DNA from 3 places in the Fictibacillus sp. B-59209 genome. Region 1 is predicted to be linked to each of the others. Evidence: riboswitches for the same ligand, from Rfam matches in the RefSeq annotation. Region 1 holds a riboswitch; each other region holds the start of a gene.
What was found. Region 1 has a riboswitch for S-adenosylmethionine ahead of P4361_RS09270 (methionine biosynthesis PLP-dependent protein). Riboswitches for the same ligand answer to the same signal wherever they lie in the genome.
Positions count from the first base shown of each region.

Region 2: it holds a riboswitch for S-adenosylmethionine, as region 1 does, so the genes downstream of both, P4361_RS02855 (homocysteine synthase) here and P4361_RS09270 (methionine biosynthesis PLP-dependent protein) in region 1, are expected to answer to the same signal.
Region 3: it holds a riboswitch for S-adenosylmethionine, as region 1 does, so the genes downstream of both, P4361_RS21505 (YezD family protein) here and P4361_RS09270 (methionine biosynthesis PLP-dependent protein) in region 1, are expected to answer to the same signal.

Region 1 is NZ_JARMMC010000014.1:45,421-55,298, reverse strand. Features, by position in the region: gene P4361_RS09270 (methionine biosynthesis PLP-dependent protein) at 1-1,052, opposite strand, end outside; SAM riboswitch class I at 1,127-1,242, opposite strand; gene P4361_RS09265 (hypothetical protein) at 1,715-2,017, shown strand; partial or broken gene P4361_RS23230 (carboxymuconolactone decarboxylase family protein) at 2,354-2,455, opposite strand; gene P4361_RS09260 (CsbD family protein) at 2,685-2,888, opposite strand; gene P4361_RS09255 (LemA family protein) at 3,046-3,612, shown strand; gene P4361_RS09250 (TPM domain-containing protein) at 3,612-4,334, shown strand; gene P4361_RS09245 (hypothetical protein) at 4,337-4,507, opposite strand; gene P4361_RS09240 (YrzI family small protein) at 4,614-4,763, opposite strand; gene P4361_RS09235 (hypothetical protein) at 4,895-5,044, opposite strand; gene menA (1,4-dihydroxy-2-naphthoate octaprenyltransferase) at 5,637-6,527, shown strand; gene P4361_RS09225 (YrhC family protein) at 6,613-6,849, opposite strand; gene P4361_RS09220 (bifunctional cystathionine gamma-lyase/homocysteine desulfhydrase) at 6,971-8,104, opposite strand; gene P4361_RS09215 (cysteine synthase family protein) at 8,106-9,029, opposite strand; gene P4361_RS09210 (S-ribosylhomocysteine lyase) at 9,044-9,511, opposite strand; gene mtnN (5'-methylthioadenosine/S-adenosylhomocysteine nucleosidase) at 9,504-9,878, opposite strand, start outside.
Region 2 is NZ_JARMMC010000005.1:98,520-108,397, reverse strand. Features, by position in the region: gene P4361_RS02860 (VOC family protein) at 1-209, opposite strand, end outside; gene P4361_RS02855 (homocysteine synthase) at 301-1,605, opposite strand; SAM riboswitch class I at 1,910-2,015, opposite strand; gene P4361_RS02850 (helix-turn-helix transcriptional regulator) at 2,360-3,001, opposite strand; gene P4361_RS02845 (DUF86 domain-containing protein) at 3,092-3,544, opposite strand; gene P4361_RS02840 (DUF3055 domain-containing protein) at 3,700-3,969, shown strand; gene P4361_RS02835 (hypothetical protein) at 4,062-4,352, shown strand; gene P4361_RS02830 (YutD family protein) at 4,378-4,653, opposite strand; gene P4361_RS02825 (YhcN/YlaJ family sporulation lipoprotein) at 4,763-5,395, shown strand; gene lipA (lipoyl synthase) at 5,693-6,586, opposite strand; gene P4361_RS02815 (M23 family metallopeptidase) at 6,777-7,778, shown strand; gene P4361_RS02810 (dihydrofolate reductase) at 7,825-8,301, opposite strand; gene P4361_RS02805 (thymidylate synthase) at 8,298-9,092, opposite strand; gene P4361_RS02800 (hypothetical protein) at 9,270-9,452, shown strand; gene P4361_RS02795 (YunC family protein) at 9,487-9,789, opposite strand; gene P4361_RS02790 (bifunctional UDP-sugar hydrolase/5'-nucleotidase) at 9,847-9,878, opposite strand, start outside.
Region 3 is NZ_JARMMC010000038.1:2,165-12,042, forward strand. Features, by position in the region: gene P4361_RS21470 (acyl-CoA dehydrogenase family protein) at 1-31, shown strand, start outside; gene P4361_RS21475 (hypothetical protein) at 169-390, shown strand; gene P4361_RS21480 (metal-sensitive transcriptional regulator) at 521-862, shown strand; gene copZ (copper chaperone CopZ) at 887-1,093, shown strand; gene P4361_RS21490 (heavy metal translocating P-type ATPase) at 1,181-3,598, shown strand; gene P4361_RS21495 (hypothetical protein) at 3,611-4,462, shown strand; gene P4361_RS21500 (sulfite exporter TauE/SafE family protein) at 4,530-5,432, opposite strand; SAM riboswitch class I at 5,657-5,766, shown strand; gene P4361_RS21505 (YezD family protein) at 5,898-6,014, shown strand; gene P4361_RS21510 (phosphoadenylyl-sulfate reductase) at 6,108-6,809, shown strand; gene sat (sulfate adenylyltransferase) at 6,837-7,985, shown strand; gene cysC (adenylyl-sulfate kinase) at 7,997-8,608, shown strand; gene cobA (uroporphyrinogen-III C-methyltransferase) at 8,686-9,468, shown strand; gene P4361_RS21530 (sirohydrochlorin chelatase) at 9,469-9,878, shown strand, end outside.

The sequences.
Region 1 (9,878 bases):
TTTTCATCTTCAATTCCAACAGACAGCCGAAGGAGCCGGTTGCACACCCCTCGCTTGATGCGAATGTCATCCGGAATATCGGCATGGGTCTGAGTGGCCGGATAGGTGACGAAGCTTTCGACACCGCCCAAGCTTTCCGCAAATGTGATCAGTGAAATTCCTTTTAGAAAGTAGGGAATCCATTCTTCGTTACGAAGCCGGAAGGAAATCATTCCACCTTTTCCTGGGTAAAGCACATCCGTAACAGCTTCATGTTCTTGGAGAAAACCGACGACCGCCTTTGCGTTTTCTTCATGCTTTTTCATCCTTAATGCCAAGGTTTTCATGCCTCTCATCAACAGCCAGGCGTCAAAAGGGCTTAAAACGGCACCCGTAGCATTATGATGATAGGACAATTCTTCACATAATTTTTCTCCTTTTGCAGCAACGAGTCCTGCGAGTACATCGTTGTGTCCCCCAAGATATTTTGTCGCACTATGGATGACGATATCTGCCCCAAGTTCTATCGGCTTTTGAAGCAAAGGCGTATAGAATGTATTGTCTACAATCACGAGGAGACCATGTTCCTTTCCAATAGAAGCAATCGCCTGGATATCACAAGTTTCCATTAAAGGATTTGTCGGGGTCTCCAGAAAAATCGCTTTGGTATTCGCAGTAATCGCCTGTTTAATTTCAAGAGGATTCGCCGTGTCTGCGTATTTACAGGACAGCCCCCATTTTTTATAGCCTTCTTCCAATAACCGATAAGTACCGCCGTATAAATCGCTGGATACGATCCATTCATCCCCTGATTGAAAAAGGGAGAGGATGGTGGCGATCGCGGCCATTCCCGAACTGCAAGCAAAGCCTTGGTCCGCTCCCTCCAGGTCCGCGATCGCCTGTTCAAGCAGCTGGCGTGTCGGATTGCCGGTGCGTATGTAATCATACCCGCTTGATTCTCCTATCCCGGTATGGCGATAAGCGGTTGAAAAATAAACGGGCGGATTAACTGATCCTGTCCGGTCTTCACTTCGGTTGCCGATCTGAGCAAGCTTTGTTTCCGTTTTATACATGGAGATCCTCCTAATAAATAAAATAAAAAAAGCCTTCTAAGAAGAAGACTTTTGAGAAATATCAATTGTCGTTCTTCTTATCTTTCAAGTTCATTAACGAACTTGATGGATTTAGCACCTTTTCAGCCATCCGCGGCTGAAGGTTGCTGAGGTATCATCGGGCCATTCCCTCTACCTCTCTTGATAAGAAAACAAATCACGTATCAAATTGTAATTTATACTCTACAATAATATTCTGAATGTTTCAATAGGTATTTCAAAAAATATTGCTTTTTTAAAATTTCAACTAACCTTTTTATTACATTGGCGGCTGTATTGGTAAGGTACTCGAAAGTTAAAACTCGGGACGTACTTTAGTAAAAGGGCTAACTCTTCTGATAAACGATGAGATACTTTTTTCTTTTTTTGTTTTTCTCAATCAGCACCTACCTTTATTACATTTACACCAGATGATTTTAGTCCTGTATTTAAAGAGGTTTTCAGAAAACACTGGTTCCATTTACCATATTCGCAGGTAAATAGTCGGTTTACGCACAGAAATTAAGCAATTAAAAGCTTTTAACCTAAATCTTCTAAGTAAAATTGAAACGTTTTTATCAGTTTGAAAAAATGTTAGGAATGGTAATATTTATTAAAAACTACTAATTAAGGGAGTCTGACAGTTGATAGTTGAGACAGATAAATACTATATGCCTGGTAAAAATCGTGTCATCTTGCTGCCTGCCGTTTGGAGAGAGGAATTTAATATAACCGAAAATGACCTCCTCACTGTATGTAAAAAAGACGACTCAATCATCATTCAGGCCAATACCATAAACGAAGTAAAGGGAGCCAAATATATAAAGATTAATAAAAAAGGAGTGATAACCATTCCGAAATCTATAGATGAACAGCTGGATATTCGATTACATCAACTGTTCATTAATTCAAAATACTGTTCCTTTTTTATTGCACCTGTAAAATAGAAATGCCCTTCGTTTTGAATGAAAGCGAAGAAAATGAAACATGCTATCACCAAAGTCATAAATTTGGTGATGGCATGTTGGCCTCTTATCTGCTTTATATGGTGCTGCCTTGGTTGGCAGGTGTATTTCTTTTAAATAAGAAATGTAAACTCGTGTTATTGGTCACCCCCTTCACTTCGGTCCTTGCATTCATTATTGATGGCTGGGGAACCCATTATTATTACTGGAAAGCAGCTCCCTCGTCAATAAACCTGTTACGTTCCAATAAAAATGGAGATACGAAAGCTACCTTCCGTATCTCCATTTGCATTTTAATAGTTATTGAATCTGATCAGCTACTTCCCTATATACTTCTGGAACATGGGAGTCAGCTACGAGTGTGATCGATTCAGTCAGCGCTAACACTGCTCGTTCTTCAGGAGAAAAGAACGCAGGTTCAACATTGCCTCATAACCTCCTGGATTGACCTTTCCCATTAAAAATCTTGTTTCCATACTCAATTCCTCCTTAATTAGCAATCACTAATAAGACAATTAACTCCCTCGTTTTGTAACAAAGATTAAAGGGTAAATTGCCAGTTTCGTGTGACTTGGTTCCGTCAACATTGGGTTATTTAATCAAAAAACAAGGCCAGTCCCTTTCGGAGCTGGCCTTGTTTCACTTTTACTTAATCTCTTTTATTATCAAATAAGCTGTTTACTGTATCTGTTGCTTTTTCTTTGGCATCGCCATAACCTTCACGGATGTTTCCTTTTGCTTTGTCTTTGTTGCCTTCCGCTTCTGTTCTTTCATCTCCAGTGAGCTTGCCTAGCTCTCTTTTTGCTTCACCTTTGGCCTGATCCATTTTCCCTTTTGTTTGATCTTCATTCATTTTCAATTCCTCCTCCATTTTATATCCGTCTACATAGGGTGTTTACCCTCTATTAAGCCATTTTAATCTTGTTGAACCTAAGCCATATTTTCTGTTTTTAAATCATAAGATAGGGGAAAACTAAAAATTAATGTAAATTTGCTGAAGGAGTGTACATATGAAAAAAAGCTGGATATGGCCTGTAGTCATCATAGGTGTTATCGTTATTTGGTTTGTAGCAAGCTACAACGGTTTTGTCAACAAGGAAGAGGATGTTGATCAGTCCTACTCGCAGATTGAGACACAGCTGCAAAGACGTGTAGATTTGGTGCCTAACCTTGTAAATACCGTCAAAGGCTATGCTTCACATGAAAAAAAAGTCATAAAGGATATTTCCGATGCGCGTGCCCGCCTGGCCGGTGCACAATCAACTCAGGAAAAGGCACAAGCCAATGACCAATTAACCGGCGCTTTAAGCAGGCTTCTTGTTATTCAGGAGCGGTACCCGAACCTTAAAGCTGATAAACAGTTTACTCAACTTATGGATGAACTTGCAGGCACCGAAAACCGGATCGCCATAGCCAGAAGGGATTACAACCAGGAAGTGGCTTCCTATAATAAAAAAGTAAAACGATTTCCTGGAGCGTTAATTGCTGGGATAGGAGGATTTGATAAAAAAGAATACTTTAAGGCCAATGCCAACGCAAAAGAGCCCCCTAAAGTAGACTTTGGAGGAAACGGATAATGCTTTCCAAAAGATTCTCCCTCCTTTTGATGGTGTTTCTCTTTTTCACCATACTAACAGCCAGAGAACCGGTATCAGCAGCAAAGATACCTGCTCCAACGGGAGATATTTATGTTCAGGACTACGCGAACATCTTAAATCAACAGCAAGAAGCAGAGCTGCTGTCATTGGGAAGACAACTGGAAGATCAGACGACAGCACAGCTTGCTGTTCTGACCGTTAAGTCTATTGGAAGTGAACCCATTGAGAACTATGCGAATAAAGCCTATAGAACGTACGGGCTTGGCACGAAGAAAGCGGACAATGGCGTACTGCTCGTCGTTGCCATGTCACAGAAGAAAATCAGGATTGAAGTTGGATATGGTCTTGAGGGTGCTATTCCAGACGGAAAAGCTGGAAGGATTCTGGACGAAAATGCGATTCCCTATATGAAACAAGGGAAGCCTGACTCGGCTGTCACACAAACGTATCAGGCTCTTGTTAAAGAGATCAAACAAGAATACAAGGGACAGGATAACCCTCCTCCTAAAGAAAAGAAAAAAGATCCTTTCTCGTGGTTTTACATTCTTATCATCGTAGTGGTTATCTTTTTGGATGTAAAATTTTTTAATGGATTTCTAACTTACATGATCCTCTCCATGATATCCAGAGGCGGGGGCGGTGGACGGCGCGGTGGCGGCGGCGGGTCTTCCGGCGGGGGCGGGGCAGGAAGAGGCTGGTAAATTTATTTTTCTTCCAGCCACTTTTTCACGTGATCCTTTGGTTCCCAGCAGTTGAATTTATAGGAAGGCTGGGTTTCATATCCAAGCCTTGTACACTCATATTTCATCCCCTGCTCCGTTCTTGAAACCTTAAAATTGATGCAGGTGGCACAGCAATGAATATCTTTTTTCATAAACGTTCAACCCTTTTAACCCTTCTTTATGATTTATATCTTCATCATACAGCAAAAGCCCTGCCTCGCACTATAATTTGCGCAAGCCAGGGCTTTTTTCTATCTATTAACGAATGTAATTCGCGTCGATTGCTTTTGCATGAGCAGCATCGAACAAGTCATTTACATTTTGCTGGTGGACATATTCTTTGTACGTCATTTCATTCTTGTTTAATGAAATGGTAATCGTAGCAAAGAAAAGGTTTAGTGTAAACATACAGGTTCCTCCTTTCCTTCCTGGTTATCCTTTCAGGTCGTATCTTTCTCCGTTATGATCCAATTGAGAAACGCCAGGTATCTTTTTACCATCATATTTATCCCTCCATTAATTTTTATTGTCAAACTTTACTAAAAGGTTAGGACCGTATTCACGACTTTATCGCGGCTGGCTTCGAACCTCTCATTCACCTCTTGCTGATGTACAACTTCTTGATGCGTTCTGATTTTTCGTTTGAAAGAAACAGTAATTGTGCCAAAAAATAATTGTAGTGTAAACATAATAAATCCTCCTTTAATTTTAAAATCAACAGGTCATATCCTTCTCCAAAGAGAACCAAGTCAACAAAGCAATACTAATCATCATTTTTCTCTCCTCCCTCAAGTTGATATTTATAAAAAAGGCCGCAGTACAAGATCCCCTGCGGCCAACCCAAAAATGGGCACAAAAAAGCCACAGGCATCGTTCAGCCTGCGGCGCTTTTTTATCCAAATGAATTGTTAAAAAAGACTACTGTCCAACGGCCGAACATCGATTTGATTTATTCAGTTGCTTCAGAGTTGAAATTGTTTTACATTGCATCATGGTGTTCGACCTCCTTCAATAAATTCTGATTTTTCTTACATGGTAATTATAACCACATCATGGTAACTTGTAAACCTCTTTTACCAAACAATTTATTTATATGCATCCTCCTTATGAAAGATACCCGTTGTTTTGCGGAATTTCATAGAAAGAAAAACATTCCATACTTACCATCACAAATTTCATTTTTTGTATAAAACACAAGCATTATGTGTACCTTTTCACAAACATTTGTTTTATAATGGATATGCCTAATAATTTGTATTTCGTAAGATAGGGGGAACGATTATGATAAGCCCTAAGACTATATTGGCCTCTACCCGGCCATTTTCATTGACGGCTTCTATCATACCTGTGCTTTTCGGTACCATTCTCGCCATGAAATGGACGGAGATCAACTGGGGAATCTTTTTATTAACACTCGCAGGCGCTATATTCATGCAGTGCGGGACCAACTTGGTGAACGACTACTTTGATTATAAAAAAGGTGCTGACCAGCCTGGCTCGCTCAGCCCGTCCGGAGTGATTGACCGTAAGGAAATGACACCTGTGCAAGTCCATATTACAGGACTCATCTTCTTTGCTTTAGGAAGTATTATCGGATTAATTTTGGCCAGTCTGACTGGCAGCTTTATTTTATATATCGGAATTCCTTCTCTGCTGATCGGGTACTTTTATACGGCTACCCGCTATGCGCTAGCCTACAATGGCTTTGGGGAATTTGCTTCAGGAACGACACTTGGAGTTTTGGCTGTTATTGGCTCCTACTACGTCCAGACGCTAACGGTTCACTGGGAAACGGTACTTATTTCACTTCCAAATGCATACTTGATCATGGCCATATTGCACGCCAATAACCTGAGGGACATCGATACGGATAAATTGATCAATAAGATTACGATTGCAGGATTAATCGGCAAAAAAGGAGCTCGAATCGAGTATTATATTTTAATGCTTGGTACGTATATTATCCTGTTGCTGCTCGTAATTGCTTCACTGCTTCCTGCATGGAGTTTGATCGCCATCGTTTCTTTGCCGATTGCATTAAAAGCAGTAGGAATAGCAGCACGCACCTGGGAGCCTAAAGAACTGAACAAAGCACTCGGACTCACAGCAATGCTTCATTTAGGCTTTGGTCTTCTGCTATGCATCGGTACATTCATCGGTATTTCAATATAAGACTTATAAGCTTTAGTGCCTTGTTCTGGCGCTAAATCCAGATAAAAAAATCCGGCAGCCCATCATGGCTGCCGGATTTTTTTATTTATTGTATCTCTTGTAAACGTTTCTTTAATCTCTTCGCTTGATAATACATAAGAGCAGTAAAACCAAGCCCTGTCATGGAAGTTGCTCCGCAGACAATCGCATCTGCTGTATCTTTCCCTGCAAAAGGAATCACAGTTCCTAAATAAAGAAACGAGCTTAATGATAAAAGGATAATCCCGTAGTGCTGATAATCCTGAATTTTAACTTTAATATCTTGAATAACTTTTGAATCCATTACTTAATCAGCCTCCTAACCTCTTATATTACAATAACATATATCAGGTGGCTGCCGACTACGTAATATTTGACAAATATATAAAAAAACTCCCGGTTCTATCTGCCGGGAGTTTTTTCTCTTATTGAAGCGCCTGCTTCAAATCTTCAATTAAGTCATCTGCATCTTCAATTCCGACTGAGATGCGGATTAATCCATCAGTGATTCCGAGTTCTGCTCTGCGGTCAGAAGGAATGGACGCATGCGTCATCTGAGCAGGAACAGAAATCAGGCTTTCTACTGCACCAAGGCTTTCTGCTAAGGTAAAGTAATGTACCTTTTTCAAGACTTGGGCAGCTTTCTCGCCACTACCTACATCGAATGATACCATCCCGCCAAAACCACCTGCCTGCGCTTTTGCGATGCTATGCTGAGGATGGCTTTCAAGTCCAGGGTAATAAATTTTTTCAACGCTTGGATGATTGGACAGAAACTCTACAATTTTCTTCGTATTGGCCTCGTGGGCTTCCATACGAAGACCGAGCGTCTTAATACCTCTGATAAGGAGCCAAGAGTCCTGCGGCCCTAAGATGCCGCCTGTAGAATTCTGAACAAAGTGAAGATCCTCAGCCAGCTTATCATCGTTTACAACGACGATACCTGCCACGACATCACTATGCCCTCCAATATATTTAGTAGCCGAATGAAGAACAATATCAGCTCCTAATGTAATTGGTGTTTGCCAATACGGAGTGCTGAACGTATTGTCCACGATAAATAACAGGTTGTTTTCTTTCGCCAATTGGGAAGCTGCTTTTAAATCGGTTACTTTTAACAATGGGTTTGTCGGTGTTTCAACATATAGTGCTTTTGTATTCGGTTTGATCGCTTCTTTTACTGCATTTAAATCGGTTGTATCAACAAAAGTGGCTTCAATACCAATTCGGTTGAGGACTTTAGATACAACGCGGTATGTCCCGCCATATACATCATCCGTCAGGATCACATGGTCACCTGAACTGAACAGCATCATAACAGCTGTAATGGCTGCCATACCAGAACCGAAAGCGAAACCTCTTTTTCCTTCTTCAAGGTCTTTAACAAGCTCTTCTAGTGCAAAACGGGTCGGATTTCCTGTTCGGGAATATTCATATCCTTTATGAACACCCACTTCTTCTTGTTTGTAGGTGCTTACTTGGTAAATCGGAAACGACACGGCACCTGTAGCTGGATCACCCGGAATTCCGCCGTGTATCAATTTTGTTTTCCTTTTCATGTTAAATGCCTCCTTCGTATATCTTTTTGCTTAAATATCGGTCACTTCCATCGGGGAAGATTGTTACGATTGACGAACCTGCAGGAGCTGTTTCTGCTTCCAGCAATGCAGCATGAAGAGCAGCACCTGAAGAACTGGCAGCAAGAATGCCTTCTTTTTGTGCCAATTCTTTCACCCTGTTAAATGCGTCAACATCGCTAACTGTATGGATCGCTTGAAAATAAGAAGAATTCATGTAGCCTGGCAAGAATTCCATACCGATTCCTTCTGTTTTATGAGGTCCTGACTGGCCGCCGTTCAAAATCGACCCTTCTGGCTCTACAATGACCGTTTTAATTTCCGATTTCTTTTCTTTTAGGAACTGTGCGGTACCCATGAATGTACCGCCAGTGCCGGCTCCTGCAACAAAGATGTCAACCTCGCCGTTTAAGTCCTGCCAAATTTCTGGTCCAAGTGTTTTATAGTACGTAGCAGGATTGGCCGGATTGGAAAACTGAGCTGGAGTAAAGGAGTTAGGAATCTCAGTAAGAAGCTGTTCAGTCTTCTTTATCGCTCCCTTTATACCTTCCTCTGTTGGCGTATTAATAATGGTTGCGCCTAGAGCTCTCATGATGTCCTGCTTTTCCATACTGAACTTTTCAGGGATAACAAACGTAACGTTAATACCTCTGTTAATAGCTGCCAATGCCAGACCAATTCCTGTATTGCCTGCTGTCGGTTCAATGATGGTACCGCCCTCCACCAGTTTTCCTGTACGGAACGCTTCATCCAGTAATTCTTTCCCCAGCCGGTCTTTCACGCTTCCTCCAGGATTGAAATATTCAAGTTTGGCAAATAGCCGCACCCCATTTGGCAACGGGAACTGAGTCAGTTGGACCATCGGTGTATTACCGATTAACTCATGTATATTTTTATAAACCGTCATCACACAAACTCCTCTTATTCAGCAAACACCTTGTTCCACTCATCTTTTTTCGCTAACATTTTTTCTGCAATCTCTTTTGCGCCTTCCAAGCTGTGATTGGCAGCCCATCCGCATTGAACTTCGTTGCAGGCAGGTACTTCCTCCGCTTTTAGAACATCATGCAATGTTTTTTCTAGGACCTCAAGGATTTCATCATAGTTGTCATGGTTAATGACTGAAAGATAGAATCCGGTTTGGCAGCCCATTGGACTGATATCCACCACTGAATCATGATGGTTACGGATATTTTCTGCCATTAAATGTTCGATTGAATGAAGCCCCGCCATATCCATATGATCTTTGTTCGGCTGGCAAAAGCGAATATCATATTTATGGATAACATCTCCATTTTTACCTTGGGTTGTACCAGCAAGACGTACATAAGGTGCTGCAACTTTAGTATGATCAAGATTGAAGCTTTCTACATTCATTTTTTTAACCATTATGTTTCAACTCCTCTATCATTAATAAAATCAATTCTGCCGAGTGCTTGGAGGCAGTATCTAAAAATTGGTCATAAGATACGCGGGCATCTTTACCGGCTATATCTGAAAGAGATCGGATAATGACAAACGGCACCTTGAACTGATAGGCAACCTGAGCAATCGCCGCCGCTTCCATTTCTGCTGCATACAATCCCGCAAGCTTTGTCCGGATAAATTCCACTCGTTCATGATCGCTCATGAACGAGTCACCTGAAGCGATCAGACCTTTTGCTACTTGTATTCCGCTTACCTTCTCCGCACTTTTTACAGCGATGGAAACAAGATCGGCATCCGGTACATAGTAGGCCGGCATCTGTGGAACCTG
Region 2 (9,878 bases), on a different contig from region 1:
TTTCCTTCTTCAGCCAGCTGTCTATTGTGGCCTGCTACCAGCTCAACCAGGATCTCCCCTTCCATTCCCAAAAATACTAGTTCGATCCCTGGCTTGGAGTGTTTCATTCGTTTGATCACATCCAAACCTATGATGTCACGGTAAAAGGAAATGGATTCTTCCAAGTTTTCAACCATAATTCCTACATGCTCAAGCTTTCTTACAGCCATACCAAACATCCCTTCCAATTTCGATTCATTCACCTGAAAATTTCATACTTGTCTTAAGTATAGTAGAAAGGGTGTTTATTGAACATAACAATTACTGGCCGCTTGGAACCGGACTGATGACCGCTAGTGCCTGCTCGAGATCATAGATAATATCATCAATCGTTTCAATGCCCACCGACAGCCTTACCATCTCAGGCGATACTCCTGCTCTAAGCTGCTCTTCCTCTGTCAGCTGCTGATGCGTAGTGCTTGCCGGATGGATGATTAATGATTTAGAATCACCGACATTCGCCAAGTGAGAGAATAACTTCACACTTTCAATGAGCTTTCTTCCTTCTTCTACCCCGCCTTTTACACCGAAAGTGAGGATGGCACCAGCACCTTTAGGCAAATATTTCTGCGCCAGCTCATTATACTTGTTATCTTCTAATCCAGGATAGTTCACCCAGTCCACAGCAGGATGTTCTTTTAAGTATTTCGCCACCTTCAGGGCATTTTCACTATGCCGTTCTACACGCAGGGCCAGCGTTTCAAGCCCTTGAATAAAGAGGAAGGAGTTAAACGGTGATACGCAAGAACCGAGGTCTCTGAGCAATTGGACACGCGCCTTGATAATATAAGCCAGCGGTCCGACTGCTTCCGTATAAACGACGCCATTATAGCTTTCATCCGGCTCCGTAAGTCCTGGGAATTTGCCGTTCGTCCAATCAAACTTACCGGAATCTATAATTAATCCTCCAATCGATGTGCCGTGTCCGCCAATGAATTTTGTAGCGGAATGAACGACAATGTCTGCTCCATACTCGATCGGACGGCAAAGATATGGTGTTGCAAACGTATTGTCTACGATAAGCGGAACCCCTGCTTCATGAGCAATTTCTGCAATGGCTGAGATATCTGCCACGTCAATTTTCGGATTCCCGATCGTCTCGATGTAAACCGCTTTTGTCTTTTCAGTAATGGCATCACGGAAGGATTGAAGGTTATCCACTTCTGCAAATTTAAAATTGATTCCGAGCTTCGGAAGTGTATTCGCAAACAAGTTATACGTTCCGCCATATAGAGAGCCAGACGCTACAATTTCGTCACCTGCTCCCGCTATGTTTAAAATGGAATACGTAATCGCCGCCTGGCCGGATGCAACCGCCAGCGCTCCAACACCGCCTTCTAGCTTTGCAATCGTCTGTTCAAACGCATCCTGTGTCGGATTCATGATTCGGCTGTAAATGTTCCCAAACTCTTTTAAACCAAAAAGGTTGGCTGCGTGCTCCGTACTGTTGAATTGATAAGACGTTGTCTGGTAAATAGGAACCGCTCTCGCGCCTGTTGTCGGATCTACTTTCTGTCCCTCGTGCAATGAAACCGTCTCAAAACCATATTCTCTTTCTTCACTCATGTTCAATCTCTCCTTCTAAAATGTAGTGGTTTAAACAGAGGCAAGGATCTGAGTAAAATGTTAGCCAACAAGAAAAGCTGAAGTGCCCTGCTAAGGTCCGAGAAGCGCTTGAGTTCTTCTCAAGCAACACGTTTTTTGTGTTGAGGGAGAAGAACGAAGATGACTAAGGATGAAAAGAAAGTCTTACTTTTCATCTATCAAGGACCTTAGCTGAAAACTCAAGTTCGTTTTCAGCATTGGGCACTGAAGCTGGACAATCAAAAAGACCTCTTCTAAAAGAAGAGGTCGCAGTTTTCACCGTCGGCTCTCATCTTTCAGAACATTTGCGTGTTCTGCTGAAATTAGCACCATGCATTTCTGCTGGTTGCCGGGTTTCATCGGGTCAGTCCCTCCACCTCTCTGGATAAGATACATCTGAATATTAAGTTATTTTGAATAATACTGAACTTTAATGTTGAAGTCAACCCTTTTTTTCACGATAAGGAAGTGGCAAAGTTTTTGGCACGCTCCCCCTGGCCGATGTTCGAAACTTTGCATTTTTTATTTTCTGCTGCAGTCAGCAATACCATATCGGTCTTCTGCCCTGCTCCAGTAAGAGAAAAAGTGTGGCCAGCGAGACGATGGAAAAAGAGATCACCCTCGAAGAGCTCTACCTGACGTCCTTCTTACGACAACAGAAGGAAAGAATAGAGGGCGGATGATCGTAAAAATCCAACAAAAAAATAAACCCTATTGGCGGATCAGCCAGTAGGGTTTATGCGTTTTTCTCTTCGGAAATCAAATATTTGCAATACGAGCCGCCTTTAGCAAGACATTCTGTGCGTTCCACATGGTCTGTACCGAGCATTCTCTGGAATAAAGAAAGCTCACATGAGCAGGCATTCTGATATTCATTTGCTACTTTGGCAATCGGGCAGTTGAATTCTTTTAATTCATACTGGCCGTCTTCTGTTTTTTCCCACTCGACCATATAGCCGGCTTCGTTTTGAATGTCGGCGAGTTCGGCCACCTTTTGCTCAAAGCTCTTATTCTCCATCCGTTTCTTATACTTATCATTTAAGCGGTTTTCCCGGCGGACAAACAATTCATGCACAGCTTTCTCACCGGCAATCTCCTGAATGTCTCTCATAAATTCAACGGTCAGCCCCGAATAGTTGCGCGGAAATTGTTCATCCGCAGCTTCGGAGAGCTGATACACATTCAGCGGCCGTCCCATGGCCTGGCGGACCAGGGTGGTTTCAACGAGCCTGTCTCTCTCTAATGTATTTAAGTGGCGCCTGACAGCCATCTCGGTAATCCCAAGGCGGCTGGCCATTTCAGTAACCGTCAATTTTCTATATCGCTTAAGCATATGAATGATTTCAGAACGGGTAGAGGTGTTATTAGCCATAGCCATTAACAATCACCTTCCTTACCCCTATCTTACAGCATTTTCTAGCAAAAGTACATTCTAAACAAAAATGTTTAGAAATAGGGATAGCAGCTTTTACTTCTGCTCCTCTTCAGGCAAAAATGCAGAAACAGGCCCCAATTCTTGTTCAATATAGCGTCTCACATCGGCAGGGAAACTTTCGATCGATCCAGAATTCTCCAAAAGGACCTCGGAAATTTCAGAATGGCTGACACTCGCAAATTGCTGGACCAGCATTTTGCGCAGTGATACGACCTTTTTCAATCCTTTCGCATTTTGCGCGGTGATCACTTTTTCATCCTCAAGGATATCCAATATGTCTTCATAACTGCCCGGATCCCTCATTATGAAGCCATCGATCATCGAATTACCCACATCGATCATACTTTCGATGATAACGTGAGCCGCTCGTTCAAGAGCCAGCTTTTCTACATCGCCTTCCTTGCCGGCCAGTTTCTTTGCCTGCTGATGCAATGATCCCAGATATACTAAATGGTGTTCAATTTTTTTTCTGTCAACAAAATACATATGTATCACCCTGCCTTGTCATTCTGCATAGTCCTTATTAGTTTATCACAAAATTCAAGGAGAATTACGGAAGGAGCCTCCTATTTTCTTATACCGGCTTGTCTGCTATCATGGGGAAGAAAGAAGGAAAGCCCTTGCGGCAAGGAGGACTGAATGTGGCAGAAGAACGCTTTTTTCTGTATGACGATACCGAGAAATCCGAGACACGCTTCGTAAGTTTTATGGGAACGAATACCCGATTTGACCTCGCCATTGTAAAAACAGGAAGACATTACGGCAAGAGCCTGATTCTCGATCTGCAGGGAAGCCGTTTTTCCATCATAGGAGAAGATGACCTTGAAGAAGAGGGATACTTGGAGCATGTTTTCCAGCTTAATGAGGAAGATGCACAGGAGCTTCGGGAGTTCCTATACGAAACACTATAGTTTTGCGGGAAAATTACCCACACAAAAAAAGCCATTTCATGGGCAGTTTAAAAAAGGATAGATGCCTTCTATCCTTAACCTGCCTGAAGGGAATGGTTATTTTGTATAACAAGGATAAAAAAACCTATACGGATTTCTCTAATGTGGAAACCCGCAGGCGCTATGTTCTGCCTGAAGACTTGCCTGAAGGACCATACGGATCTCCAATTAATGCAAAGCTTGGAAAATCTACTCCCTGGGAAGAAAATCAGCGGTATTACAGCGCCTTCAACTATGAATATAAAAATCTTCACGCCGGCATGGAACGCCAATATCCCGGTGCCCATCCGACGCATGATGATCCTGGAGAAGATACAGAAGAACCATACCAAAATTATAAATAAGGCAGGATAAATAACCCCTTGTTGATCAGGGGGTTATTTTCTTTAGCACAAAATAAGGACAGCCAAAGTTACAATACTCATAAATGTATTCCGGAAGCGTACTGATCTTCGTGTCATATGTCGCTTTATCATGTCCGTCTTCGAAAAAGCCGCGCAGCCTGAGCTGTTCATAGCCGATATCACCGACAAGATAATCATATTTATGTAAAATTTCGCTGTACCTTGATTTGAGCAGTTCCTCATCAAAGGCCTCTTTATTATTCTCTATCAGTTCGTAGCAATGCTCACCAATACAAATCATGAACTCACCTCACTTTTATATTTTACCATGTCCCATAAAAATACAGCCAACAATTTCTTTGTAAAAAGTTTTTTATTGTGGTCAACCTAAGGATAAGGAGGTGAATCACATGAACAAGAAAATTGCTGCATTAATGATCCTATCCTTTACCCTGTTTACCGCTGCCTGCTCGGATGATGACACGAGAAAAGAAACAACAAGCGGTTATAAATTTTCCAACACCAGCTACAAAAATTACAAAAATGATAATAATACGATGGGAACCGACAGAAGATACGGGGACTTCGGCTATGTGCGACATGAATATAAGGGAGAGAACAGAAAGCCCCTCTCTGCCAATCAAATACCGAAAATGGATCGCCAAAAACTGGCTGACATGATTACTGACATGGCTGTACGCCTGCCGAACATTAAAGATATGGCTGTTTTGGTTACAGATGAAGAAGTCCTCATGGCTTACGAAACAACCAGCAAAAATCGGATGGCCATGGCGGATAATGTTAAAAAAACAGCTTTTTCCGTCGTCCCCCGCTACTACCATGTCTACGTTTCAGATAAAAAAGGCATGATCGGCAAACTCGAGCAGTACCGCTCCATCAACTATGATACTGAAAACGCCGAGGGCATCATCGACCGATTGGTTGCACAGATGAAAAAATCTCCGCAAGGATACAAAGTAAGCGATGGCGAGAATCAGAACGGGGAAATGAAAGGTGAAATGAACAGCCCGATGAATAAATAAAAAAAGGCTGGCCAAGAAGTCTGGAAGCTGTTGATTTCCGCTTCATGCTGCTCGCTTTCCGCGTGGCGTGCGGTGAGCCTCTTGGTGCAAGCACCTGCGGGAGTCTCACCTGTCACGCTAGTCCCGCAGGACAAGGAAAGCTTCGGCAGCGTTATATCGCACGAAGAAAATGTGAAGTTCATTTTCGAGGAGTCTCGCATCTTCCACTTCAATCAACTTTTCATTGAAGATTTTTCAAGCCAAAAAGGAGCTGCCTGAAGGTCAATTTTTGACTTTCAGGACAGCCCCTTTTTCTAATTAGTTGCTTTGAACCGCTTTGTTGGCAGCATTTACCTGTTCATCTGCATGGTAAGAGGAACGGACAAGCGGGCCTGCTTCACAATGCTTGAATCCTTTGCTAAGAGCAATTTTGCGAAGCTCCGCAAATTCGTCTGGATGATAATATTTTTGAACTTTTAAATGTTTCTTTGTCGGCTGTAAATATTGTCCAACGGTAACGATATCGACATTGTTGGCACGAAGGTCATCAAAAGTTTCAATGATTTCTTCCATTGTTTCCCCGAGGCCGATCATAATGCTCGATTTTGTAGGAATGTTTTCGTTCATTTCTTTTGCACGGCGCAGGAACTCAAGTGTGCGCTCATACGTCGCACGGGCTCTGACTCTTGGTGTCAAGCGTCTTACCGTCTCAATATTGTGGTTCATGATATCAGGCTTGGCATCCATTAAAGTTTCCAGGTTTTCTTGAACGCCCATCATATCGGAAGGAAGAACTTCAATGGAACAGAACGGATTGCGCTTGCGAATCGCTCTAACGGTTTCCGCAAAAACAGCTGCACCTCCATCTTTCAGATCGTCACGGGCAACAGCGGTAATGACCACATGCTTCAATCCCATTTGTTCAACAGATTCCGCTACGCGTTCCGGCTCCTGCAGATCCAGTTCTGTCGGCAATCCCGTCTTTACTGCACAAAAACGGCAGGCACGGGTACACACGTCACCAAGAATCATGAAGGTTGCCGTTTTTCTTACTGCCCAGCACTCATGGATGTTCGGGCAACGCGCTTCTTCACAAACGGTATGTAGCTTCTTTTCGCGCATCATTTTTTTGAGGCCTTTATAGTTGTCGTTTGTGTTCAGCTTTATTTTTAGCCATTCCGGTTTACGGATGTGCTCTTCTTTCTTAGCCAAAATCCTCACTCCAATTCATCGTCCTGCACAAAAAAATCTTGTGCTTTAAAAGGTAGAGATACATTAGAAACTTTAACATAACTGGCGGGAAAACTCCAATCCATGATATTTCCATCATTTATATAATATGAAATTTCTTTTCCCAACCAAACTAAGGATATGATTCAGGAAAGGAGTTGAAGAACTCACCATGAAAAAATGGCTAAGACTTTTCTTGTTTGCTTCCTTGATCGGTTTTATTTTTCCTGAGCGGGAGGCCTTGGCCGCACCAACCTATAATAAAGAAGATGTACAGCGGCTGGCACTATATAAAAAGATGGAAACGGTATCGAGTATTCCCTGGTACTACTTCGCTGGTGTCGATCAGTACGAACGAAGCGTACGGCGTGCCCGAAGAGATCTTCCTGATGCTTCCGGACTTGTCGGCATTTATTTTTCCCCTATTCAATGGTCAGGACCGTTAAATCCAAACATGGAGGACAAAAGCCCTGATTCCATTCGAATATTTGGCGGTGCAGGGATGGATGGGAATAATGATGGAGTCGCCGATAGGAACAATGACGAGGATTTGCTGTACACGTTTGCGAACATTATCCAGAAATACGGGTTTGATCAAGAAAATTTTAAAATTGGATTATGGGAATTCTATAGACGGGATAAGGCTGTCAGCATCATTATGGAGAATGCCCAAATTTACAAAGCCTATGGAACAGTCGCATTGAACCAGCATGCTTTCGTCGTCCCTCTTCGTTCGAATTACAGCTTCAAAAACACTTGGGGTGACCGAAGGGGATATGGCGGCCTGCGTATTCATGAAGGGACAGACATCTTTGCTGACTACGGTGTGCCGGTAAAAGCAACATCATACGGAATCGTTGAGATAAAAGGCTGGAACCGTTTTGGCGGCTGGCGGATCGGAATCCGAGACATCAATAACGTCTATCATTATTTTGCGCATCTCTCCAGTTTTAACAAATCCATTGAAAAAGGATCAATCGTACAGCCTGGAATGGTCGTAGGCTATGTGGGAAGCTCCGGGTATGGCCCGCCAGGTACGTCCGGAAAATTCCCGCCTCACTTGCACTATGGCATGTACAGAGATAACGGGTATACGGAATGGGCTTTTGATCCCTACCCGTACCTCCGAGCCTGGGAACGACAGGAGCGGACTGCAGCACGATTGCATCGCTAATAAAAAAGCCACCCGTGGGTATAAAACGGGTGGCTTTTGCATATTGCTATATTTTTTCGATCACAAGAAAATCATGGGAATATTTATTTTTTTCGTCTACAATTCCCGGTGTTTCGGAAACCAGCTTCCATTCGGATTCATCATATTCAGGAAAACATGTGTCACCATGAAAGCTTTCGTTAATCTTCGTGATATACATCCGTTGGACATGCGGCATAAACAATGAAAAAACTTCCGCACCGCCAATCACACATACTTCTTCTTCCGGCCGCTCCAGTGCCTGGTCTATCGAATGAATGACAGTGCAGCCTTCCGCTTGAAATGATTCATCTCTCGTCAGGATGATATTTTCACGGCCCGGAAGCGGTTTTCCTATGGATTGAAACGTTTTGCGGCCCATAACGATCGGCTTTTTCATCGTTACTCTTTTAAAGTGCTGCAGATCAGCCGGGAGGTGCCAAGGGAGGCCATTGCGATCACCGATCAATCGGTTCTCGTCCATAGCGAACACATAAGAAATCATACTGATACCTCGCCCTTAATCCGCGGATGGTGCTCATAATTCACGAGCTCAAAATCCTCATATTTAAAATCAAAGATAGAAGCCACTTCTGGATTTATCTTCATCAAGGGCAGCGGTTTAGGCTCTCTTGTCAGCTGCAGTTTCACCTGATCCAAATGATTCAAATAGATATGAGCATCACCGACCGTATGTATAAATTCGCCTGGCTTCAGGCCGCATACTTGAGCAATCATCAGGGTTAACAGCGCATACGATGCAATGTTAAACGGAACGCCTAGAAAAAGATCCGCTGAACGCTGATAAAGCTGGCAGGATAATTTTCCGTCAGCAACATAAAATTGAAAAAGGGTATGGCATGGCGGAAGAGCCATTTTTGGAACATCGGAAGGATTCCATGCCGAAACCAAAAGCCTTCTGGAATCCGGATTATGCTTAATATCGTGAATGAGATTGGAAATCTGGTCGATCGTTTCGCCGCTTGGAGTCTGCCATGAACGCCACTGATGGCCGTAAACCGGTCCCAGATCACCATTTTCGTCTGCCCATTCATCCCAGATTGACACTCCGTTTTCATGAAGGTAGCCTATGTTCGTGTCTCCTTTTAGAAACCAGAGAAGCTCATGAATAATGGACCGCAAATGAAGTTTTTTCGTGGTCACTACCGGAAATCCCTCTTCAAGGTTATATCGCATTTGCCTTCCAAAAACAGAGATCGTTCCTGTTCCTGTACGGTCTTCTTTTCTTGTCCCATTTTCAAGGGTATCTTGAAGCAGATTCAAATATTGTTTCATTTCAGCCGAACACCTCTCTTTTCATTACTACTATCCTACACTAAATGATTCGGTGTTTCTAGCCGGAAAAGTTTGTCTCAATTTAATTACAATTATAAAAAATTTATCCATTTTCTTCATATCATTGTTATACTGAATGTGGAGTTAACTTGGTATTGAAATACAGGGGGGATGACCTTGGATTTCAGAAGGCTTTTACAGTGGATGTATTACTTGCAAATCGCCTTTTTTGTAAGCGGAATCTACCTATTATTAGTATACATTCTGACGAGCAATACAAAGCGCATTCAGATCATGAGCGGAGTTCTCTGCTTTAACCTCATCTCGCTTAAGCTTATGAGGGACCGTTATAAAATCTAAAAAACTGTACCCAGGGATGGAGTACAGTTTTTCTTTATACCATCTTCAGCAAGGCATCCCTTCCGGACATTCCTGCCTCGATCCCAATGGCATACGCTTCTGTTGTAATGGATTCCAGCGGCGCATTAATCAGTTGATCTATGGTTCGTACACCTACTGCTCGGCCTGCAATAATTTTTCGGTCTGAGAGCTTTTCATTCAAGAGGGCGACATCCAAAGCCCCGCACATGATATACCCTTTGTCATTATACACGGCAAGCAGGCTTGTTTTCGGCAGCTGGACGGTTACCGCTGTAAATGGGTGGCCGTCAATGATTACCGGGTTTAATTCAATCATGCTTTTCCCCCCCTTTCCTCCTATATGGTATGTACAAGAGGGGAAAGAGTGCGTCCACTACTGCCCATTCATCTTCTTAAGCTTCCATT
Region 3 (9,878 bases), on a different contig from region 1:
CATGTTTGCACGAAATGCCTTGAATGACTGATTAACAGGAAAGGGAGATCAAAGTTGAGATCTTCCTTTTTTGTTTTGGAAAATATTGTTTGGCCTTGAAGAAAGGATAATGACAATAAAGCGCAGAATATGTTGTATACAGGAACATCTTGAAAAGGGGTGGACAGGATGGAACGCAGTTCTGCAAATCAAGCGGCAAATCTCATTGGTGATTCAGCGGTACAAATGCTGCACAGCAAAGGGCTTTTAGTGGTCAGTGAAGAGGAATGGTCAACTCTTCAGCAGGAAATGAATACCTCAGAGCTTGAGATCAGAAGATTGAAAAAGGAATTGCTTCGATATGCAAGAAAAATCGCAACCTGGAAAACCTTTGGTAAATCGTGCAGCTAAGGTAAGATGACTCTTATTTTGGACTTTTTGCTGAAATAAGAGTATACATACAAAAAACGGGGAAGAGTAAATGAGAAATTATTTTACTCTGTTCTTCACCCCTTTACATAGGGTAGGGGGGTATGGTAATATGAAGGAGAAAAGGAGGCTGGTTGATTTGGAAATACAAGAACATGAATCACACTGTTCAACAGAAAGAAAAAGCCACCATTCTGATAAAATGAAAAGCAACCTGGTGACCCGTTTAAATCGTATTGAAGGACAGATTCGGGGGGTAAAGGGTATGATTGAACGTGATACGTACTGTGATGATGTTCTTACCCAATTATCAGCCATTCAGTCAGCGCTAAATAGTGTCGGGAAACTGCTTCTTGAAGGACATATGAGAAGCTGTGTTGTGGAAAGAATCCAGGAGGGCGAGCTGGAAGTGATCGATGAGCTCTTGGTAACTGTGAAAAAATTAATGAAATAAATCATACATCAGGGAGGTATAGTGATGGAGAAAATCATGCTGAATGTAAAAGGAATGTCTTGCGGACATTGCGTCAATGCTGTGGAAGGAAGCGTAGGGAAATTAAACGGTGTTCATCATGTTAAAGTACAGCTGGAGGAAGGTACCGTTGAAGTAGAGTTTGATTCCACCAAAGTTAATCTTGAAGAAATTAAAGAAACCATTGATGAACAAGGATACGATATTGCCTAATTGAAAGGACCAAAATGGACCGTGCTTAAACAGCACGTTCTCTTTTGGAAATGAATATACCCTATAAGGGTATAGGAGGGTATTCTTATGAGTGATAAATCAAAAGAAATGAGTATCCCGATTTCTGGCATGACTTGCGCTGCCTGTGCATTGAGAATTGAAAAAGGCCTTAAAAAAATGGATGGTGTTTCTGATGCAAACGTGAATTTTGCTCTGGAAAAATCAACAGTGGTTTATGATCCTGAATTAGCAGGGCCGAAAGATTTTCAACAGAAAATCAAAGATCTCGGCTATGATATTGCGGGAGATAAAGTGGAATTCAATATAAGCGGAATGACCTGTTCTGCTTGTTCTGCTCGAATTGAAAAAGGGTTAAAGAAACTGTATGGCATACTGGATGCGAATGTGAACTTAGCGCTGGAAACAGCCACGGTCAGTTACCAGCCTTCTGAGATATCTGTTTCTGAAATGATTAAAAAAGTAGAAGACCTTGGATATGGGGCAAGTTTGAAAGAGACAGACGGAAATAAGGCTGCTGATCTCAGAGAAAAGGAAATTCAGAACCAAACCGGCAAGTTCCTGTTTTCACTTATTCTTTCTTTGCCACTTTTATGGGCCATGGCCAGCCATTTTTCGTTCACTTCCTTTATCTATCTGCCTGATATGTTCATGAATCCATGGGTTCAGCTCGCTTTGGCAACGCCCGTTCAATTGATTGTAGGGAAACAATTTTATACAGGTGCATATAAAGCATTGAAAAATAAAAGTGCAAATATGGATGTACTCGTTGCATTGGGTACATCCGCCGCTTATTTTTACAGCCTTTATTTGACCATACAGGCAGCAGCCAATGGCAATAACATGCCTGAACTCTACTTTGAGACTTCGGCTGTCCTTATCACCTTGATTTTACTCGGTAAATTGTTTGAAGCGAGGGCAAAAGGAAGATCTTCTGAGGCCATAAAAAAACTGATGGGACTTCAGGCAAAAACAGCGCTTGTAATCCGTAACGGAGAAGAGCTGGAACTGCCATTGGAAGAAGTTGTAGCAGGAGATGTTGTTTCAGTCAAACCAGGTGAAAAAATCCCGGTTGACGGAGAGGTTGTTGGAGGCTATTCTGCTGTCGATGAATCCATGCTGACAGGGGAAAGTGTCCCTGTTGATAAAGCATCAGGAGACACGGTCATTGGAGCAACGATCAATCGTAATGGTTTTTTGAAAATCAAGGCAACGAAGGTTGGAAGAGATACAGTGTTATCCCAAATCATTAAAGTGGTGGAAGAAGCACAGGGCTCAAAAGCACCGATTCAGCGCTTAGCAGACAGAATTTCTGGGATTTTTGTTCCGATTGTCGTCGGTTTGGCTGTTGTAACCTTTCTCATTTGGTTTTTCTGGCTTGTACCCGGAGATTTTTCAGGAGCTCTTGAAAAACTGATCGCCGTTCTTGTCATCGCCTGCCCATGTGCGCTCGGTCTGGCAACCCCGACATCGATCATGGCCGGATCGGGACGTTCAGCTGAGTTCGGCATTCTTTTCAAAGGCGGGGAGCATCTAGAAAATACACACCTGATCGATACCATTATTTTAGATAAAACAGGAACAGTCACGAACGGAAGACCGGTTTTAACAGATATATTGCCTGCTTCAGGGCTTTCTGAGCAGGAGCTGTTAGTTCTTGCTGGAAGCGCTGAGAAAAATTCAGAACATCCTCTCGCCCAGGCAATTGTTGAGGGAATGACGGAACGGGACCTCATGCCTCTTTCCTCCAGCAGATTTGAAGCCATACCCGGACACGGTATCCAGGCTGTGGTCGATGGAAAAAGAGTACTTATAGGTACAAGAAAGCTGTTGAATGATCATGATATACCACTGCAGGCTATTCTTGAAAAAATGGAAGAGCTGGAAGAGCAGGGCAAGACGGTGATGCTCGCAGCTATAGATGGAGAGTACAGCGGGATGGTTGCTGTGGCCGATACGATAAAAGAAACATCCAAGGAAGCCATCAGCCGTTTAAATGCGATGAACATTGATGTATGGATGATTACCGGAGACAACACAAGGACCGCAAAAGCGATTGCCGATCAGGCTGGCATCGAGCAGGTTATTGCAGAAGTGCTGCCAGAAGGAAAGGCTGAAGAAGTGAAAAAACTTCAGCAGAAAGGCAGAAAAACAGCAATGGTAGGTGACGGTATAAATGACGCACCAGCACTTGCTGCAGCTGACATCGGGATGGCAATCGGAACAGGCGCGGATATAGCGATGGAAGCAGCTGATATTACATTGATCCGCGGTGATCTGAACAGTATTGCTGACGCTATTTTTATGAGCAAACGCACGATACGGAACATTAAACAAAATCTTTTTTGGGCGTTTGCTTATAATGCACTTGGCATCCCGATCGCTGCCAGCGGGTTTTTGGCTCCGTGGCTCGCAGGAGCTGCTATGGCATTCAGCTCGGTATCCGTTGTATTGAACGCGCTTAGGCTTCAAAAAATTAAACTGTAGAGGTGAGTTTTGATGAAAAGCAAAAACATCCGCAACTGGGTGCTGTCTGCTGTTGGTATCCTCATTCTGATCATGGCTGGCTATGCTGTTTATGACGTTTTAGAAGGCAAGGACGGGAAGAGGGAGCAGGCCGGCCATCAAGGTGGTCATTCAGAAATGCCTGGCATGGACCATGGGAATAAACATGGAGAACATGATGGACATAGTTCTGGTGATTTGGCCAAAAGTGAGGTTAAGCCTTCCGTCAGCTACAAAGATGGTGTCATTTCGATTCAGTTAAAAGATCAAAAAGGCAGGCCTTTCGATGAGCTGGAGGTCAATCATGAAAAGCTGATGCACTTCATTCTGGTCAGCGAAGATTTAAAACAATACAATCACCTTCATCCTCAAAAGACCAGTAAAGGCTCGTTTGAAGTAAAGCACAGTCTGCAGCCTGGAACCTACAATGCATTTGTAGACATCAAGCCCAAAAATAAAGCTTATGCCGTTGCCCCGTTGAAAATTGAAGCGGGAAGCCATGGAAATCATACTCACCAGCCAGAATTGAAGGCAGATACCACCTTTTCAAAAACAATTGATGGACACAAGGTATCATTGACGCCAAAAGAATTTAAAGCTGGCCAGCCTGTTACGCTGCAATTTAGCATGGGTGATGCAAAACCTGAACCTTATCTTGGAGCACGTGGCCATGTTGTGGTCTTAGATCATACAGGAGAAAAATATGTCCACGTTCATCCTTCCACTCCTGAAGATACAAAATTTGAGACGGAATTTGAGGAACCTGGACTTTATAAATTGTGGGCGGAGTTTAAGATCAATGGGAAAGTGATCACCTATCCATTCATTATTGAAGTGAAGAAATAGCAGAATACAATAAAAGCTGACTCATTTGAGTCAGCTTTTATTGGTATAAATTATTGTTTGTGATGTGTCAGTGGAGATTAGTGCTTTCAGTTTGTGGTCCAGCTGAGAAAGAATGTTTTTTATTTTTTCTAATGCTGAAGAAAATTGCCGCCAGCCAAACGACGACCAGCACGGTATAGACCGATTGCAGTGCTGTACCGGAGATTCCAGCGGACTGCAAAAGCGTCCGGGCGTTCGTTACAATAATCAATCCTCCAACAACTACACCTAAAATATGCGAAGGGATAATGCGGACGAGCCATGCTGCGATCGGTGCTGCGATTAATCCTCCCGCCATGAGGGCGATAACCCACATCCAGTTGACCTGCTCCCATCCGAGAGAGATGAGGAAACCGAGTGTAGCAGAAACGGCAACAGCAAATTCGCTCGTATCCACGGAACCGATGACTTTTCTTGTTGTTGTGCCGTTTTTGGCTAACAGGACAGGTGTGGCTACCGGTCCCCAGCCTCCTCCTCCGGTGGCATCCAAGAAGCCAGCAACAAGTCCGAGCGGGATGAGCTGCTTGCGGCTGAACGCTTTTTCATGATCAACAGGCTTGTTGTTCTTTTTAAATAAAAATCGGTACAGAATAAAGAAACCAAGGAACAGCAGGAAAAAGGAAATATACGGTTTTACTGCGTCGCCAGGAAGATTGGATAAAAAGCAGGCACCGGTAAATGCCCCAATGGATCCCGGAATAATGAGACGAAAGATAATTTTACGGTCAACATTACCGAACCTGATGTGTGATGCACCTGAGGCGGCTGTCGTAACAACCTCTGCAAAGTGAACCGAAGCCGAAGCAACCGCCGGAGCGATTCCGAAGGCCAGCAGCAGGGAAGTCGAAGTCAGTCCGTAAGCCATTCCGAGTGACCCGTCAATCAGTTGTGCAACGAGTCCAATCAGGGCCAGGATGATCAGTTTTTTCATTTTACTCCTCCTAACAAATAAAAGGCCCTTAACAGTAAAGTTAAGAGCCTTCGGTTTTTCCGATCAGCAGTGTATCTCTTTTCGAATTTAGTATCTACTATATTCAATGGAATGAAAGTCTGTCAATAAAATTTTTGGATATTTCAATAAATATTTTTTAATCCGATAAGAATAATAGGGTTTGCGAAAGCATAAATGTGTGTTATTATTTAAAAAAATAAAAAAACTTATCCAGAGCGGTGAAGGGAACTGGCCCGATGAAACCCGGCAACCTGCATTTTTTTGCAAGGTGCTAACTCCAGCAGAATGTTTATTACATTTTGGAAGATAAGGTAATATGTTTACCTCGTCAGTCTTTCCGAAATGGAAAGGTTTTTTTATTGCCATTTTAATTCCTAAAAAAACCTAACAAAGCATATTAAACGAGGAGGTTCTGATGTGGTAAACGGTAAAAGCCAGGATGAAATTTTTGAACAGTTAAAAGAAATGCTGAACAGTATCAAGTATGGGTCCATCACGTTAATTATTCAGGATGGAAAGCTGATTCAGCTGGAAAAAAACGAAAAGGTACGTTTTAAATAAATATTCGCTGACTAGAAAACTAGAGGCGGTTTTAACATAGCAGGATGGCTGCTTATGGTTAAAGCTGCCTTTTTCATTGGAGGGGTGGTTAACATGCTCAAGTTTGACACATGGAAAGAACAGGAGTTTACGTTTCCGGAAGACAGTGAAACGAAGGGGGCACTCGAAGTACTGAAATGGGCGTATGAGCAATATGGAGCTGCACTCGTTTATGCGTGCAGCTTCGGAATAGAAGGCAGTGTCCTGGTGGATCTTGTATCCAAGGTCAAACCAGATGCAAGAGTCGTTTTCCTGGATACAGGCCTTCACTTCAAGGAAACGTACGAGGTGATCGAAAAGGCGAAAAAAAGATATCCGGAAATGAAGATTGAGATGAAGAAGCCTTCGCTGTCCTTGTTGGAACAGGCGGAAAAGCATGGCAGCGAGTTATGGAAAAGAGAACCGAACCTCTGCTGTTATATACGAAAGGTAGCCCCTCTTGAGGAAACACTGAACGGAGCACCGGCATGGCTGTCGGGTCTCCGGAGGGAGCAGTCGGCAGGGAGGAGCAATGTTCAGTACATCAATAAGGATGAACGTTTTAAATCCGTGAAAATCTGTCCGCTGATCCATTGGACGTGGAAGGAAATTTGGAGATACGCCTACAAGCAGAATCTGCCCTACAATCCGCTTCACGATCAGGGGTATCCGAGCATCGGCTGCGAGCCGTGCACGCTTCCGGCTGACGGATCGGGTGATTCCCGCTCAGGACGCTGGTCAGGGCAAGGGAAAACAGAGTGTGGACTTCACGAATAATAAAGTAAAATTACAGGAGGAATTAACATGACATCAATTTTGCCGCATGGAGGAAAGCTGATAAACCGTTATGAACCAAATCTGCCAACGGACCACATTCAAAAGGAAATGGAACTGGATGCTACATCCTTAAGTGATCTTGAACTGATCGGTGTAGGAGCCTACAGCCCAATTACCGGTTTTCTAAATGAAGAAGACTATCAATCTGTCGTTGATTCTCTACGTCTTGCTGATGGAACGGTTTGGAGCATTCCAATCGTCCTTCCAGTTCATGAAAAACAAGCCAGGACGCTATCAGCAGGAGATCAGGCGAGGCTCGTATTTGAGGGTGTAACGTACGGAGTCATCGAGGTGGAAGACCTTTACCGCCCGGACATTAAGCATGAAGCAGAGCAGGTCTACCAAACGGCAGATACTGCACACCCTGGGGTTAAAAAACTTCTGGAACGCCCTTCTTACTATGTCGGAGGATCAATCACTCTCGTAAAGAGGCCTGAAAAACAGAGGTTTACTGAATATCGTCTGGATCCAGCTGAAACCCGCCAAGTCTTCAGAGACAGGGGATGGAATACAGTTGTAGGTTTCCAGACAAGAAATCCTGTGCATCGAGCACACGAATACATTCAAAAAACAGCCCTTGAAACCGTAGATGGACTGTTCCTGAACCCGCTTGTTGGAGAAACGAAATCCGATGATATTCCCGCTGATGTGAGGATGGAAAGCTATGAAATCCTGCTTGAAAACTATTATCCGCAAGACCGGGTATTCTTGGCCGTATTTCCGGCAGCGATGAGATATGCAGGACCGAGGGAAGCCATTTTTCATGCGATGGTCCGCAAAAACTTCGGATGCACACACTTTATCGTTGGAAGGGATCATGCAGGTGTGGGCAATTATTATGGGACGTATGATGCACAAAAAATCTTTTCCAGGTTTACTCCGGAAGAACTAGGCATTACACTGATGTTCTTTGAACATAGCTTCTATTGTACAAAGTGCGAAGGAATGGCTTCATCGAAAACATGTCCTCACAGCAAAGAGGATCATGTGATTTTGTCAGGCACTAAAGTGAGGGAACTGCTGAGAAATGGAGAGCTTCCGCCAGCCACCTTCAGCCGCAAAGAAGTCGTAGAAGTACTGATCAAAGGTCTGAAAGAAAAAACAGTAATCGCATAAGGAGGAACATGATGAGCCAAATACAGAACATTACATGGCACCAGGCGGCCGTATCAAAGGAAGATAGAAGAACACAAAATGCCCATCATAGTTTCGTAATATGGCTGACAGGGCTATCGGGTTCAGGAAAATCGACTCTTGCCAATGAGGTTGCTAAAGAACTGTTTCGGCGGCAGGTGAAAAACTATGTGCTGGATGGCGACAACATACGCCACGGCTTAAATAATGATCTTGGCTTTTCAGACGAGGACCGGAAAGAAAACATACGCCGGATCGGTGAAGTATCCAAGCTGTTTGTAGACAGCGGAACAGTTGTGCTGACGGCATTTATCTCACCATTTAAGGAAGATCGGGATCAGGCGAGACAGATCTTAGGCAGTGATGAATTCCTTGAAATCTTCGTAAAATGTCCGCTCGAAGAATGTGAAAACCGAGATCCGAAAGGACTTTACCAAAAAGCAAGAAAGGGAGAGATCAAAGCATTCACTGGGATCGATTCCCCATACGAGGAGCCGGAATCTCCAGAATTTACAGTGGATACGAAGGCCTCGACGATTGAGGAATGCACGGCCGAAGTCATCTCTTTTCTTGAAAGCAAGAATCTGATCAAAAGGAAGGAATAATCGTGGCCTATAACAGCAACAGTTTTGAAATCTATGAAAGGGAAACGATACTAAACAGCTGAGGCAGGTGAATGAAATTGAGCAAAGTGTATTTAGTGGGTGCTGGACCGGGGGATGCGGAATTAATCACCATCAAAGGAGCAAGATGTATTAAGGAAGCTGATGTTATTCTTTATGACCGGCTTGTTAATAAAGATCTGCTGGATTATGCAAAGCCAGGTGCAGATTTGATCTATTGCGGAAAGCTCCCTAATCTTCATACGATGCAGCAAGATACGATCAACCATTTTTTAGTGAAGTATGCCAAAAAAGGAAAAGTTGTCACCCGGTTAAAGGGTGGTGATCCTTTTGTATTCGGCAGGGGCGGTGAAGAAGCGGAAGCTCTAGTTAAAAATCATGTGGAATTTGAAGTGGTTCCAGGTATTACATCTGGAATTGCTGCACCGGCTTATGCTGGTATACCAGTTACTCATAGAGACTATGGAGGCAGCTTTGCTATTGTCACCGGCCACCGGAAAGAAGGAGAGGACGAGAAGCAGAGATGGGAAAGCCTTGCTAAAGGAATTGATACACTTGCAATCTATATGGGTGTTAAGAACCTCCCTTACATCTGTGAAAGTCTCGTAAAATATGGGAAGAGCAAAGAAACACCAGCTGCTTTAATTCAATGGGGAACCTTTGGGGAGCAGCGGACGGTTACAGGCACTCTTGAAACGATTGAAACAGTAGCACGAAATGAAGGGATTCAAAATCCAAGCATGATCATCATTGGAGAGGTAGTCAAACTCCGCGAAAAGATCAGCTGGTTTGAAAAGACGCTAATAGAAAAGGATTCTTCTATTATAAGTGAGGCGTTGTAAATGAAAGCATTACTCCTCATCTGCCACGGCAGCAGAACAAAAGCAGGCATGGAAAAAGCATTGGAATTTGCGAAACGGTGCATGGGAGCCAGCGACTATCCCATTAAGGAAGTTTGTTTTCTGGAACTGTCAGCACCTGATATTTCCAAAGGGGTTGAAGCATGTGTCCGTCAAGGAGCAGCCTCCATCTGCGCAATACCGGTTCTTTTATTAACGGCAGCTCATGCAAAAAAGGATATTCCAGAGGAAATAAGGCTGCAGCAAGAACGGTATCCAAATGTAGAGATATCGTACGGGAAGCCTTTCGGAGTGCACGATTCTCTCTCTCATTTATTATGGGAGCGGATTACAGAGTCTGTTGATACGTTTCATAAGAACGCTGTAATCCTTCTCGTTGGAAGAGGAAGCAG